One region of the Chromobacterium haemolyticum genome, then DNA from elsewhere that is predicted to be linked to it. Evidence: riboswitches for the same ligand, from Rfam matches in the RefSeq annotation. Region 1 holds a riboswitch; the other holds the start of a gene.

Region 1 (6,959 bases):
GACAGAATCGCTCTGACTCTCTTGGCTTTCCCAATTACTTGACCTTGAGTTTTTGGGTCTGCCGAGGTTAAGCCGGTTCGCCCAACGTAAAACTCAATATCTGAATGAGAGGGCTCGCGATACTCTCCATGGGATTTTGAATCGTCTACGAGTTGTGCTAGCGCAGCGATTATGGTGTCGGTAATTGGTAGTGTCATATTTTTGAAACGCTAACATCCGAATTCACCGAGCCTGTGATACTTTTTGCGCTAGTCCGCTGTACTGCTTGCGTCGGCACGCCTTGGCTCAGTTTCTCTGTGTGGTTTTGTTCGCGGCTCTTAACCTGATAAAGGATAGATGGTTGCTCATCTATGAGCGACGGCTCCTTGTCGGCAATGCTTATAATAGCACATTGGCATGTTTGTCTGCTTCTGCCGACAAACCACCCCCCCCCCATAACACCAAACCCCCGGCTTTCGCCGGGGGCCTCCCTTTACTTACTCTTCTTCAATACCCGTCGCTCCAACAAGGAGCGCTCCACCTGCGCGTCCATCATCTGGTGTTGATGGTCGGTGTAGGCGTAGACATTCATCCGCCGCGCGCTGAGCGAGATCAGCAATTCCAGATGATTGAAAAAGCCCAGCCAGTAGCCGCGCTGCTCGGTGCGGCTGAAGTCGATATCGCGAGCGATGCGGCTAATCAGGCCCTGGCCCACGTAGGCCGGGTTGTCCTTGAACCATTGCAGCACGTGGGCGGCGCATTCCCGGCCGTAGGCGTGGGCCTCGGCGGCGGTGGGCGGCGCGGGCGGCATTTGCCAGTAGTGCGGGTAGGTGCGTCCGGGAAGGCGGCTGACGAAGGGCAGTAGGACTTCCTGGGCTTCGAGGATCGGGGTGCGGTAGCGCCGTCGGCGCGGGAAGAGAGATTGCGGCATGTCGTTACTCCTGCGATAAAACAAGATTAACAAGCTGCCTATCCGCTAGAGGATTTGGCAGGCGCGTGATGGGATTGGCATTACCGAGCGTTGCGACCGGCGAGCGCATAGCGCTCTCCCACCATGCACCTGCCGTCAGGTCATGGCAAAACACAAGCATGTGCGTAAACGCACATGCTTGCTGACGCAACGCTATTCGAGATGCCAATCTCGGTGCCGTGTTTTGCGGCACGCGGGGATTGTTGCCCACTATGCGAGCGGGGTCAAGGCGCGGTGGTCGCGAGTTTGTGCCTGTGCGCGCCTCAAGCCGTAGGTGCCGGTTTCCACTGCTTCCGGGCGATCGAAGCCGGCGCGGGCGGCCACTTCGCGAGTGCAACTGCAAGATGGCGTGGAGGACGCGTTTGGCGTCGGCTGCGTCGAAGCGGCCAATTGGGACAGAGCTTGTTAATCGCTCTCCGCCTGCTCATCAGGGCGTGGCTGTTGTTGCGGCGTTATCACCGATTCAGCCTGCCGGCGATCAACCTTCTCCGCCTCGTCCTGAGGCGGTGGTGTTTCTTTATTCTCTCTCTTGAACATATCGGGCGGGGTAGGCATCCGCATCAGTTGTTGCTGTATGCGAAAACTATCCGTCATGGCCTTGTTGATTTGGGTAAAAGCCGGGTGGGAGGGGGAGAATGAATCCGCGGTAACTACCGCACTGTAAAGGGCTAGCGGCAGCAGAAGGGCGTGGATACGCATCTTATTTCCTGACAAAGTATCTGGCCACGGGACGTGGCGGTTTGCGGTATGGCTTGGCTGGCGCGCTTCCGTTGAGAGGAGGCGCGTGGCTGAGAAAGGCGAACGGAAGCGAACGCCTAAAAGATAGAGGATTCTATCTAACCATGACCAAAGGTCAAGCCCAGGGAAGCCGCCCCCGCCTGGCGAGACGCGTGAGGGCCGCCGCGCCGCCGTTGGTTTAGAGCCTGTTTACGATCTCGCGAGCTAGAGCGAGACAAGGCGAAAACGAGCGAAAAAGCGGAATGTACGAGTGGTACATGAGCATTTTGAGCTCGTACTCACCGTGCAACGCTTCACGAAGCGCAGCAGACTTTGAACAGGTTCTTAGGTTGGGGCGCGGATCAAGTCGCGGATGCCGGCTTCCACCGCTTCCGGGTAGTCGAAGCCGGCGCGGGCGGCCACTTCGCGTGCCACTTGGCTGTATAGCCGCAGGGTGGCGTGGAAGGCGCGTTCGGCGTCGGCGGCGTCGAAGTGGCCAAACCCCTGTTGCAGCGCCTGCCAGTGTTCAGGCTCGGCCCAGTGTTGCAGCCGGGTGCCGATATGCCAGCAGTCCGCCGCCGCGCCGGGGTGGCTATGGGCATGCCATTCCAGCATTTCCAGCAGCAGTTCCTTTATGGTCCAGTCCCGAAATTTGACGACGAACAGTTCGCCGCGCGCCAGGTATTTGGGGATGTGAAAGGCTTCGAACCAGAATTCTTCCACCCGCTCGCGGAAGCGTTCTTCGCAAGGCAGGGCCGGCGCGGCGGGACGGCCATGCGGCGCGGGCAGGCCTTGGGCCACGCCGGTTTTGTCTAGCAGCACGCGGTAGCCGCGCTGGTACAGCGGGTCCAGCCCGTCCTTGCGCATGGCTTGCAGCCGGGCGGGGCCGGCCAGGGTGAAGTCGATTTTGACGCCGTCGGCGTAGATGGCCAGGCGGGTGGGCCAGGCTTGGCCTTCGCCCAGGCGCAGCACGGTGATCAGGGGGCCGATGTCGCGCAGCCAGCCGTCGTCCGTGGCCAGAGCCGCCGGGTCCGGGCTGATGATTTCCAGGTCCAGATCGGAATGGATATCGACGCTGCCGTCGTCGCGGGCAAAGGAGCCGGTGAGGATCAGCGCATCCACGTCCGGGCGTTGCTGCGCCCAGGCGATGGCGTTTTCCAAACGATGGTTTTGCGGGGCAAGGCTCAACATGCGAGGCGCTTTCGGCAGGGGCGGGTTTGGATAGGCCGCCGCCGGGCCGGGAAGTTCCGGCAGGCGGGGGCCTGCTGGTTTAGTGCCGCTAACAAAACTGCGCAGCGTACCTGAGCCAAGGCTTGCCGATGCAGAAAACGAAGTTTCTGCGAAGCTACAGTACAAGTGGTACGACAAGGAGGCGCAACGCAGGATCCGGAGTTTTGTTAGCGGGTCTTGGCCGCGCTTAATGCAGATCGTGCCGATACATGAACACCGGCAGCCGCCATTCGCGCCAGATGGCGGCCAGGCGGATGGTGAGGCCGACGGCGAAGCTGGCCAGCACGTTGAGATCGTGCGGCACGCCCAGTTTGATCAGGCCCAGGTAGAGCAGGGCCACGGCGAAGGAGACGCTGGCGTACAGTTCCTGACGGAAGACCACGGGCACGCGGTTGCACAGCACGTCGCGCAGGATGCCGCCGGCAATGCCGGTGATCATGCCGGCCATCACCACTACTACCGGGTGATAGTCCATGGACTGGGCCACGCCGCAGCCTATGATGGTGAAGGCGATCAGGCCCAGCGCGTCCAGCACCAGGAAGACGCGGCTGAGGCGCTTCATGTAGCGGGCCACGAACACGGCGGCCAGGCCGCCGGCGATGACGAGGCCGACGTATTCCGGGTGCTGGGTCCAGCCTATCGGGTAGCGGCCCAGCACGATGTCGCGCACGGTGCCGCCGCCCAGGGCGGTGAGGAAGGCGATGACGGTAACGCCGAATATGTCCATATTGCGGCGGCCGGCCGCCAGCGCGCCAGTCATCGCTTCCGCGGTGATGGCGATCAGATAGATCAGGGTAAGCATGTAGTTGCAGTGGTCAAACAGGCTGGCGCCGAGGTGTGCGGCGAAGCCAGGTGGGAAAATAGGTTGGCAATGGGCGGGCCATGCCAGGTGGCGCGCGGCCTGGGCAAGAGTTTCGAACACGGGTTTTCCTTGAGAGCTGGTGCACGATCTGCTGCGCTTCGCGAGACGCGGCGCGTACCGCTTCGAAATGCTCATGTACCAAGAGTACATTCCGCTTTCTCAGCTGTTTTCGCCTTGTCTCGTTCTTGCTCGCGAGATCGTAAACACGTTCTGAGCATGGCCGGCGGGCTGCGCATGGGCACGGCGCTGCCGGCATTGCCTCTCCCCTTGTCCTTTTACCTGAGAGTTAGATGACGGGCGCGGCCTGTGTGCGGGCTTTGCCGGATGTCACTTGCCCCTTCGGTGGGCGCTAAGGGCCGGTTACATAATCTGACGCGCGCTTGCTGAAGCGTAGCAGATGATGAACGGGCGCTTAGGGCCTCTCTCCAATCGGCTGGTATCCATGGGCTGCGGTACTGTGGCCTGAGCGATTATGGGAGTTTGCGTCTTCGGCGGGGGCCGTATGCCCCTCTCTCCCGCAGCAGGCAAGGATATTAGCGTTTGCTGTATTGTTCAGTCAACGACTGTATACATGGGGGAAGGCAAAAATGTTGCAGTGCGCCATCTTCACGAAAACGCCCGGACGGCGGCTAGGCTGTCCGGGCGTTTTCACGCGGGCTGCTTCTTAGTTGCCAGGCGTCTTGGGCTTGGCCGCGCCGTTGCCGGCAGCGGGTTTGCGCGTGGCCGGGGCTTTGGCTGCGGGTGCCTTGGCGGCAGGCGCTTTGGCGGTTTTGGCCGCCGCGGGCTTGCTTGAGGCCGGCTTGGCCGCAACCGGCGCGCTGCCGGCGGGTTTGGCGGCGGCGCTGGGCTTGTCGGCCGTCGCTGCTTTGGCCGGGGCTTTGGCGGCTGGTTTGCGCGGCGGCGCCGCTTTCTTGGCCGGCGCGCTGGTTTTGACGGCGGGGGCCGGAGCGGGAGCGGTTGCGCTTGTCGCTATGGGCTCGTTGGGCGGCAGGATGGCCGGAGCCGACGGCGCGCGGGTGTCCAGTTGCAGCGCGTGGGCCACTTGGTCCAGCCGCTGTTGTTGTTCCGGGGCGATGTCGCCGCTGAGCGCCAGCAGTTCGTGCGCCAGCTGCCAGGCCTGGCGGCGGCGGTGCTCTTCCTGCAGCAGCTTGGGCAGGCCGGCCAGCGCGCGGGCTTCGTCCAGCCGCACCAGGAAGACTTGCTTGCGGGCGATTTCTTTCAGCTGCATCAGGGTCAGCGGGTATTCGTGGCGGATGTCGCGCATGATGCGGCGGATGGCGTTGAACGGGCGCTCGTCTATGATGCCGCGGCCAATCGCCACGTAGGTGAGCAGGCGCACGAAGCCGTCCGCCAGGGTGCCGGTTTCGTAGGCGGGGTCCAGCGTTTGGCGCTTGAGTTGCAACCGTTCCCGTTTTTCCCAGCTGTCGCAGCGGGCGGCGCGGGCTTCGCGGGCCGGTTGGACGCCCACGGCGGAGGCCAGCCACGGGGATTCGTACACGGCCTTGAAGCAGTGTTCGGTGGCGGCGTCGCGCAGGTCGCGGTAGCGGTCCAGGCTTTGCGCCATCCAGCCGGACCATTGTTCTTGCAGCCGCCACAGCGGGTTGTCCGCGCTCACCGGATGGCGATGGGCGCGCACGTATTCGGCGGCGGGCTTGAGCCAGCTTAGCCAGGGGTTGAGCGGGGAGATCAGCGTGCGTTCCAGCCGCGCCGGGTTGAGTTGGCGCTGGCATTGGGCGCTGGCTTCGCTGCTGACGGCCTGGAGCGCGGGGGAGATGAAGCGGTTGTAAACGCCTTGGTTGATCTCGGAGACGCGGCGCACCACTTCGAAGGCTTGTTCGTCTTCGCGGCCGTCGTCCAGGGCCAGGATGTCGGCCACTTCGCGCGCTTCGAAACGGATGATGTAGCGGCCTTTGATGTATTCCTGACCGGGGGTGCCGGGGGCCACGTCTTCGATGATGGCTTCGTACAGGCCGGGGGCCAGCACGTCGATCAGGTCCAGCGCGCTGGCGAATTCGCTGTGTTCGCGGTTGGCGATGCCGGCGGAAACGAAGATGCCGAGGTGGCCCACTTTGTTGTGCAGGCAGTAGATGATGGTTTGTTCGTTGTCGCGGATGTCTTCCGCGTTGTCGTACAGGTCCGGTATCCAGTTCAGCGCCTGTTGCGGCGGGGTGATGTTGTCGCCCCAGGAGGCGAACACGATGATGGGGGAGCGGATGTTGCGCATGTCCACGCGGTGCTGGTCGCTGCTGACGATCTTGCCTTCCACCAGGTGGTTGCCGACGAACAGCTGCTGGGAGATCCATTCCATTTCCTGCTTGTTCAGCAGGTAGTGCCCGCCCCACCAGCGTTCAAAGCCCAGGAAGCGTTCGCGCTCGGTGTCCACCTTGGCGTACAGATTGTAGGGCTTCTTCCACAGGGTGTTGGCCGGGTCCAGCTTTTCAAAGTTGTTGACCAGGTGGGCGCCGTCGAACTTGCCGTGGCCCAGGTCGCCGGCCAGCGAGGCGGTCCAGGTGCCGCCCAGCATGCCGCCGGAGTAGCGCATAGGGTTTTTGCCGGTGACGCCGGCCCAGTAGGACAGCGGGGTGCCGGCCAGCAGGATGGGGCCGAACAGTTCCGGCGCCACGGAGGCGAGCATGGCCACGGCCCAGCCGCCTTGGCAGTTGCCGATGACGAAGGGCTTGCCGTCGCTGTCCGGGTGCAGTTCGTTGACTTTGCTGAGGAAGACGTATTCCGCGCGGCTGACGCTTTCTATGGTCTGGCTGGGCACCGGCTGGGGGAAGAACATGATGAAGTAGCAGGGGTGACCCTGTTGCAGCGCAATGCCGATCTCGCTGTCCATCTTGAAGCCGCCGATGCCGGGGCCGTGGCCGGCGCGCGGGTCTATCACCACAAAGGGGCGCAGCGCGGGATTGGTGGCCGGGCAGCCGGCCGGCGGCAGGATGGCGGCCAGCGCGTAGTTGGCCGGGTCCGGCAGGCTGCGGCCGTCCAGAATGATCTTGTAGTCGAACACCAACACCGGCGGTTTGCCGCTTTGCACGTGTTGCAGATAGTCCGCGCCGCGGTCATGCAGCACGTCCCAGTAGAGGATGCTGCGCTCGTAGGCGTCGCGCCAGTAGTCGGCGACCGGGTTGGAGGAGAAGAGCTTGGACCAGACGGCTGTTTGCGACCACATACGGCACCTCTTGGTTGGTATGACGGATA
Region 2 (6,959 bases), 650 kb from region 1:
TGCGCTTGACGCCCTCCGGGCCGTGATACACCGCGTACATGCCGGCGATATTGGCCAGAAGCACCTGGCTGGTGCAGATATTGGAGTTGGCTTTTTCGCGGCGGATGTGCTGCTCGCGGGTCTGCAGCGCCATGCGCAGCGCGGTCTTGCCTTTGGCGTCCACGGACACGCCGATGATGCGGCCAGGCGCCGAGCGCTTCATTTCGTCCTTGAACGCGAAATAGGCGGCGTGCGGTCCGCCGAAGCCCATTGGCACGCCAAAGCGCTGAGTGTTGCCGATGGCGACGTCCGCGCCCATCTCGCCCGGAGATTTCAACGCCACCAAGGCCATGATGTCGGCGGCCACCACCGCCACCGCGCCCTTGGCCTTGACCGCGGCGATGTGCGGGGTCAGGTCGATCAAGTCGCCGGCCTCGCCCGGATACTGGAACAAGGCGCCGAAGTATTCGCCCTTGCCCGCCTCTTCCGGGTGGCCCAGTACCAGCTCAAAGCCGAAATACTTGGCGCGGGTCCGCATCACGTCCAGGGTTTGCGGCAGCACGCGGCTGTCCACGAAGAACTGGCCGGACTTGGCCTTGGACACCCGGCGCGCCATCGCCATCGCCTCGGCGGCGGCGGTGGCCTCGTCCAGCAAGGACGCGTTAGCCAGTTCCAGGCCGGTCAGGTCGATCACCATTTGCTGGAAATTCAGCAAGGCTTCGAGACGGCCTTGGGCGATCTCCGCCTGGTACGGGGTGTAAGCGGTATACCAGCCCGGGTTTTCCAGCAGGTTGCGCAAGATCACCGTTGGGGTCAGCACCGGGTAATAACCCTGGCCGATGAAGGATTTGTTGACCACATTCTTGGCGGCGACAGCCTTCAGCGCTGCCAGCGCCTCGGCTTCCGGCATGGGGTCCGGCAGCTCCAATTTGCGGTTCAGGCGGATGTCGGCCGGCAGCGTCTGCGCCACCAGTTCGTCAATGGAGGCCACGCCGATAGCGGCCAGCATTTGCTCGCGCTCTGCGTCGGACGGGCCGATGTGGCGGGAGATGAATTCTTTGCGGTTGAAAAGTTCGGAGAGAGACATGAGTACGAGACCTTCTGTGCTTGCCGTCCGCGCCGCGGCTTTCGCGGCCAATCGGGTGTTGCTGGATATCCGGGCGAAAAAAACGCCTCGCGGCCAATCAGGACTGCGAGGCGGTTTTCACCATCAGGCGCCAATTTCCTTGGCGTAGGCGGCGGCGTCCATCAGGGCGTCCAGGTCCGCCGGATTCGCCGGCTTGATCTTGAAGAACCAGCCCGCCCCGTAGGGTTCGCTATTGGCCAGTTCCGGTTCGGCTTCCAGTTCCTCGTTGATGGCCAGCACTTCGCCGGCAACCGGACAGTAAATGTCGGAAGCGGCCTTCACCGACTCCACCACGCCGGCCTGCTCTTCCTTGGCCAGCTTGGCGCCCACTTTCGGCAGTTCGACGAAAACGATGTCGCCCAGCAATTCTTGCGCATGCTCGGTAATGCCCACGGTCACGGAACCGTCAGCTTCCAGACGCAGCCATTCGTGGCTTTCAACGTATTTGAGTTCGGCGGGGATGTTGCTCATGAGTGTCTCCAGTCAAATCCAGGTCTTAACGATTATTCCCGGCCGCGTCGCGCGGCCTGCCTGAGCGATCGGCTCAGGCGAAAACTTTCTTGCCGTTGCGCACGAAAGGCATCTTGACCACGCGCACTTCGGTCAAGGTGCCGCGCAGGTCCACCAGCGCCTTGTCGCCTGTGCCTGCCGGCACGCGCGCGATCGCGATGGAATGCTTGAGCGTGGGCGAGAAGGTGCCGCTGGTGATCACCCCTTCGCCCACCCCTTCCACCACCACTTTCAGACCTTCGCGCAGCACGCCGCGCCCTTCCAGTACCAGGCCCACTTGCTTGGTCTTCACGCCGGCGGCTTTCTGCGCCTCTAGCGCCTTGCGGCCGATGAAGTCGCGCTCTGCCGGTTCCCAGGCGATGGTCCAACCCATGCCGGCTTCCAGCGGGGAAACGGTTTCGTCCATATCGTGGCCGTACAGATTCATGCCGGCCTCCAGCCGCAGGGTGTCGCGCGCGCCCAGACCGATGGGCGCCACGCCGGCAGCCTGCAATTGTTGGAAGAAAGCGGCGGCTTCAACGCCGGGCAGCATCACTTCCAGGCCGTCTTCGCCGGTATAGCCGGTGCGGGCATAGAACCAGTCTCCTGCCGGCTGGCCTTGAAACGGCTTCAAGTTCTGGATGACGGCGGCGAGTTCGGGCTTGACCGAACAGACCTTGGCAATGGCTTGCGGGCCTTGCACCGCCAAGATGGACAGATCGCGTCTTACTTTGATGTCGACGTTGAAGTCCGCCTTGTGCCCTTCCATCCAGGCCAGATCCTTGTCGGTGGTGCCGGCGTTGACCACCATGCGATAGCCGTAGGAGGTCAGGTAGACGATCAGATCGTCCACCACGGTGCCGTCGGGCGTGAGCATGCCGGAATACAGCGCCTTGCCTTCGAAGCCCAGCTTGGCCACGTCGTTGGCGATCAGCCGCTGGAGCCAGGCCTTGGCGTCCGGCCCGCTGATGTCCAGCACCGTCATATGGGAAACGTCGAACATGCCGGCGTCGTTGCGCACAATTTCATGTTCTTTTAGTTGGGAGCCGTAATGGATGGGCATTTCCCAGCCGGCGAAATCGACCATCTTGGCGCCGGCGGCGATGTGGGACTCAAACAGGGGGGTGCGTTTCGGGGCCGTCATTGGTGCGTCCTTAGCAAAAGCGTGTAGTGTTGCTCTATTCCCTACACCCCTCTGTCCCTGCACCTGAGATTTTCCGGCCTTGCGACCGTTAGCCCCTTCGGTGGGCATCCGTGGACGCCGCTCTCCAGATTCGGCGAACTGGCTGCGGCCAGTCCGATAATGCAGTCCTTTTGCCTGAGCGATTGCGGGTGCGCTTGCGCCTTCGGCGGTGGCGCGGACGGCCACTCTCTCCTGCATGACGTGCCAGATTATGGTTGCTGGACCGGGCCTTGGCAAGCCGTGTTTATCTTCAACTTAAACAATGACTTAAAATATTCGAAACCGCAAATCATTGAACGGATATTGCTTCGTTTAAGATCGATTACGAACACATTTCACTTCGTTATCGATCACGCAATCGACAAACTCCCCCTCCAAGCAAAGCTGATCGTAAGATGACATCCATCTTTACCCAGCACGAGCTCTATCCGATATGGAAAGGAAACCGCGATGCGAAAACTAATCAACGATCCGCGCCATGTGGCGCGGGAAATGCTGGAAGGGCTGGCCGACACCCTGCCCGGCCTGGCCCTGCTCGAAGAGGAAAACGTCTTGCTGCGCGCGGATCTTCCGGCTGACGGTCAGCTCGACAAAGTGGCGCTGATCTCCGGCGGCGGCAGCGGCCACGAGCCCGCCCACGCCGGCTACATCGGCCACGGCATGCTGGACGCCGCCGCAGTGGGCGACGTATTCACCTCGCCCAGCGTAGACACCGTGCTGGCGGCGATCCGCGCCGTCGCCGGCCCTAAAGGCGTACTGCTCATCATCAAAAACTACACCGGCGACCGGCTGAACTTTGGCCTGGCGGCGGAGCTGGCCCGTGCCGAGGGCATTGCCGTCGACAGCGTGGTGGTGGCCGACGATGTAGCGCTTCGCGACACCGTGGAGCCGGCGCGCCGTCGCGGCATCGCCGGCACCGTCCTGGTGCACAAGATTGCCGGCGCGGTTGCCGCCAGCGGCGCCAGCCTGGCCGAGGTCGCCGCCGCGGCGCGGCAGGCGGCGGAACAGGTAGCCACCATGGGCGTGGCGCTGGGAGCCTGCACCGTGCCGGCGACCGGCCGCCCCGGCTTTCAACTGGACGACGACGAAGTAGAGTTGGGCCTGGGCATTCACGGCGAAGCCGGCGTACGCCGCGTGCCGCGCCAATCCGCCGACGCCTTGTGCGCGACGCTGCTCGACGCCATTGTCAGGGACCGCGGTTGGCAGGCCGGCCAACGGGTGGCAATGCTGGTCAACGGCCTGGGCGGCACTCCGCCGATGGAGCTCGCCATCGTGGCGCGCAGCGCGCTGGCCTCGGCGCGACGGCTCGGCTTGCATGTGGAACGGCTATGGAGCGGTAATTTCATGACCGCGCTGGAAATGCCGGGCTGCTCGCTGTCGCTGCTGGCGCTGGATGAGCAGCGCCTCGGCTGGCTGGATCAAGCCACCCAGGCTCCGGCTTGGCCCGGCTCCGGCCTTCTGCCGGCGCGACGCCAGCTGCGGCCGGCGCCGCCGCGCGCGGCAGCAGGAGCCCTCTCCATCGCCAAAGCCGACCCCAAGCTGCGCGCCGTGGCTTGGGCCGCGGCCAAGGCGCTGGACGCCGCCGAACCGCTGTTGACCGAACTGGACGGAGCGGCAGGCGACGGCGATCTGGGCGTCAGCATGCAGCGCGGCGCGGCGGCGATCCGCGCCTTGCCGGACAGCGCCTGGAGCGATCCGGCCACGGCGCTGCGCACCGTCAGCCAGGCCTTGCGCCAGGCCATCGCCGGTAGCTCCGGCCCGTTCTACTCGACAGCCCTGCTGCGCGCGGCGCGGCGACTGGACTCATCGAACGCGCCCAACCCGCTCGACTGGGCCGCGGCGTTCAAGGACGGCGTTGCCGCCATTGCGGAACTGGGCGGCGCGCAGGTGGGCGACCGCACCATGCTGGATACCTTAACGCCAGCCGCCAACGCTTTCGAAGCCGCTCTGAACGACGGCCAAAGTCCAAACGAGGCGTGGCATTCCGCGCTGAAGGCGGCGGAACGCGGCTGCGCGGCCACCGCCGCCATGCGGCCGCGCTTGGGACGGGCCAGCTATCTGGGCGAACGAGCGCTAGGCGTGCCCGACGCGGGAGCCAGCGCCGCGCTGGTCTGGTTGAAGGCGCTGGCCGGCTAACGCTTGACGATGCGGCCACCGCAAGCACGCGGCGGCCGCGTCAAATCAGGACGGCTCCAGTTCCATGGACGGGTAAACCCAGTCCACGCCCAAAGCCTGCCCCCACAGGCAGTCGCCCAAGTCGTAATGCCACCATTCCTCGGCATAGTTGCTGAAACCGGACTGTTTCATCAGATTGAACAAGACGCGGCGATTGTGACGCACCGCCAACCATCGTTCGGACGAAAAGCCCTGCGCGGGATCGTGCGGCGCTTCGAAGTAGTCGGTGCGCGACGCCGGCTCGGCCGCGTCGAAAGCGGTGCCGAAATCGCAGATCTCCCCGGTATCCCGCCGGCAAATCGCCAGATCAATCGCGCCGCCCGAATTGTGCGGCAGCACCGCGAAACGAGCGGTATCGTCGGGATGGGCGGCAAACAAGCGAGCCTGCCGCTCCACCGCCGCCGCGTCCCAATCCGGATGCGCGGCGCGCACCTCGTCCAACACCATTTGAAATAGATCGGCCTGAGTCTCGCGGCTGCGGTAAGCGTCGAACAACAACAGGCCGTAATCCGGGGCCAGCCGCGCCGCCGCCTCGCGCAAGCGGCGCGCAACAAAGGCCCGTGCCGACATTCGCTCGGCGCAGCCTTTGCGGCCGGCGAGGTAATAGCTGTTTTCCGGAAACAAACCGTCCGCGCGCTCCAGCGCGCAAGGCTCGTTTTCCTCCCGCATCCGCGCCAGCGTTAAAGCGTCCGGCATCGGGTAAGCGAAATCGATGGCGACAAGCAGGCTATCGACGGCGGCTATCCTCATGGCAACTCCCAGTCTGAAACCAAAGCGCCCTAGTAAGCCACCAGCCAGCGGCATAGGCAAGTCCATTTCGCCATGACGACAGCCTTGATCCCAAAGAAAACGCGGCCGAGGCCGCGTGTTGGATCCTGCGCCGCCTCGCTCACGAAGGGTCGGCGTAACGTTCCTTCACTTGCCAGACATAAACCGGCAGGCCCAGCAGCAGCAGGATCATGCCCCACATCACGATGTCGGCACCGGAGCCGTATAAAGCCCACACCGAATAGGCGAAGCCCACACCGGCGAAGCACAGCGGCGCCAGGTAGTCCTTGCGCTGGAACTGCTGGGGGCGCATCAGCATGATGGCCAGCAACGCCATCGAGCAAAACGCGTAAGGCAGCAAGGTAGTGGCGGTGGCCAGCAGAATAATGAACTCGAAAATTTTGACGCCGCCGTCGCCCCCCGCGTATTTCATCGCCATCAGCACCGTCACCAAGCCGCTGGACAACACCAGGCCGAAAATAGGCACGCCTTGCGGGTTCATCTGAGCAAAGCGGCGGGGAAACAGGCCGTCGTGCGCGGCGGCGGCCGGCACATGCGCCTGCATCAAGCTCCAGCCGTTCAGCGCGCCGAAGCAGGAGACAATGGCGCCGAAACCCACCAGATAGTAGCCCCAATCGCCCCACATCAGCCTGGCTGCGTCGGCGAACGGCGCCTGCGAGGCCGCCAGCATCGCCGGCGGCATCAAGCCCATCAAGGCCACCGTGGACAAGATGTAGAGCACCGTGGCGATCAGGGTGCCCAGCACCGTGGCGCGCGGAATGGTTTTTTCCGGCGCGATCACGTCGCCCGCCGGCACCGACGCCGACTCCAGCCCCAGAAAAGCCCACAGGGTCAGCGCCATGGTGGCGGACACCGAACTGAGCAGGGGCTTGTCGTGAGGGTTGAATACGATGTTGTCGGGCTGCAAATGGAAAAACCCGATGAAAGTGACAGCGGCCAACGGCAACAGCTTGAGCAAGGTGGTCGTCACCGCCACTAGGCCGGAACTGCGCGCGCCGCGGCTGTTGATCCAGGTGACAATCCAGATCAGGCTGATGGCGAATACGCCGGCCAGCAGATTATCGTGCCCCAACACCGGAAAGAAGACCTGCATATAACTGGTGGCGGCCACCGCCAGCGCCGCGTTGCCGGCCCACAGCGCAATCCAGTAACCCCAGGCGATCCAGAAGCCGGCAAAGCCGCCGAAGGCTTCATGAATATACGCGTAGGGCCCGCCCT

What was found. Region 1 has a riboswitch for glycine ahead of GYH29_RS08330 (trimeric intracellular cation channel family protein). Riboswitches for the same ligand answer to the same signal wherever they lie in the genome.
Positions count from the first base shown of each region.
Region 2: it holds a riboswitch for glycine, as region 1 does, so the genes downstream of both, gcvT (glycine cleavage system aminomethyltransferase GcvT) here and GYH29_RS08330 (trimeric intracellular cation channel family protein) in region 1, are expected to answer to the same signal.

Region 1 covers NZ_AP019312.1:1,800,588-1,807,546, forward strand. The annotation lists gene GYH29_RS08310 (abortive infection family protein) at 1-197, opposite strand, end outside; gene GYH29_RS08315 (hypothetical protein) at 473-910, opposite strand; gene GYH29_RS08320 (hypothetical protein) at 1,355-1,648, opposite strand; gene GYH29_RS08325 (aminoglycoside 6-adenylyltransferase) at 2,012-2,857, opposite strand; gene GYH29_RS08330 (trimeric intracellular cation channel family protein) at 3,084-3,818, opposite strand; glycine riboswitch at 4,016-4,197, opposite strand; glycine riboswitch at 4,199-4,286, opposite strand; gene GYH29_RS08335 (DUF3141 domain-containing protein) at 4,423-6,930, opposite strand.
Region 2 covers NZ_AP019312.1:1,145,802-1,152,760, reverse strand. The annotation lists gene gcvP (aminomethyl-transferring glycine dehydrogenase) at 1-1,066, opposite strand, end outside; gene gcvH (glycine cleavage system protein GcvH) at 1,190-1,576, opposite strand; gene gcvT (glycine cleavage system aminomethyltransferase GcvT) at 1,650-2,738, opposite strand; glycine riboswitch at 2,780-2,876, opposite strand; glycine riboswitch at 2,891-2,982, opposite strand; gene GYH29_RS05440 (dihydroxyacetone kinase family protein) at 3,228-4,913, shown strand; gene GYH29_RS05435 (M15 family metallopeptidase) at 4,959-5,702, opposite strand; gene GYH29_RS05430 (amino acid permease) at 5,842-6,959, opposite strand, start outside.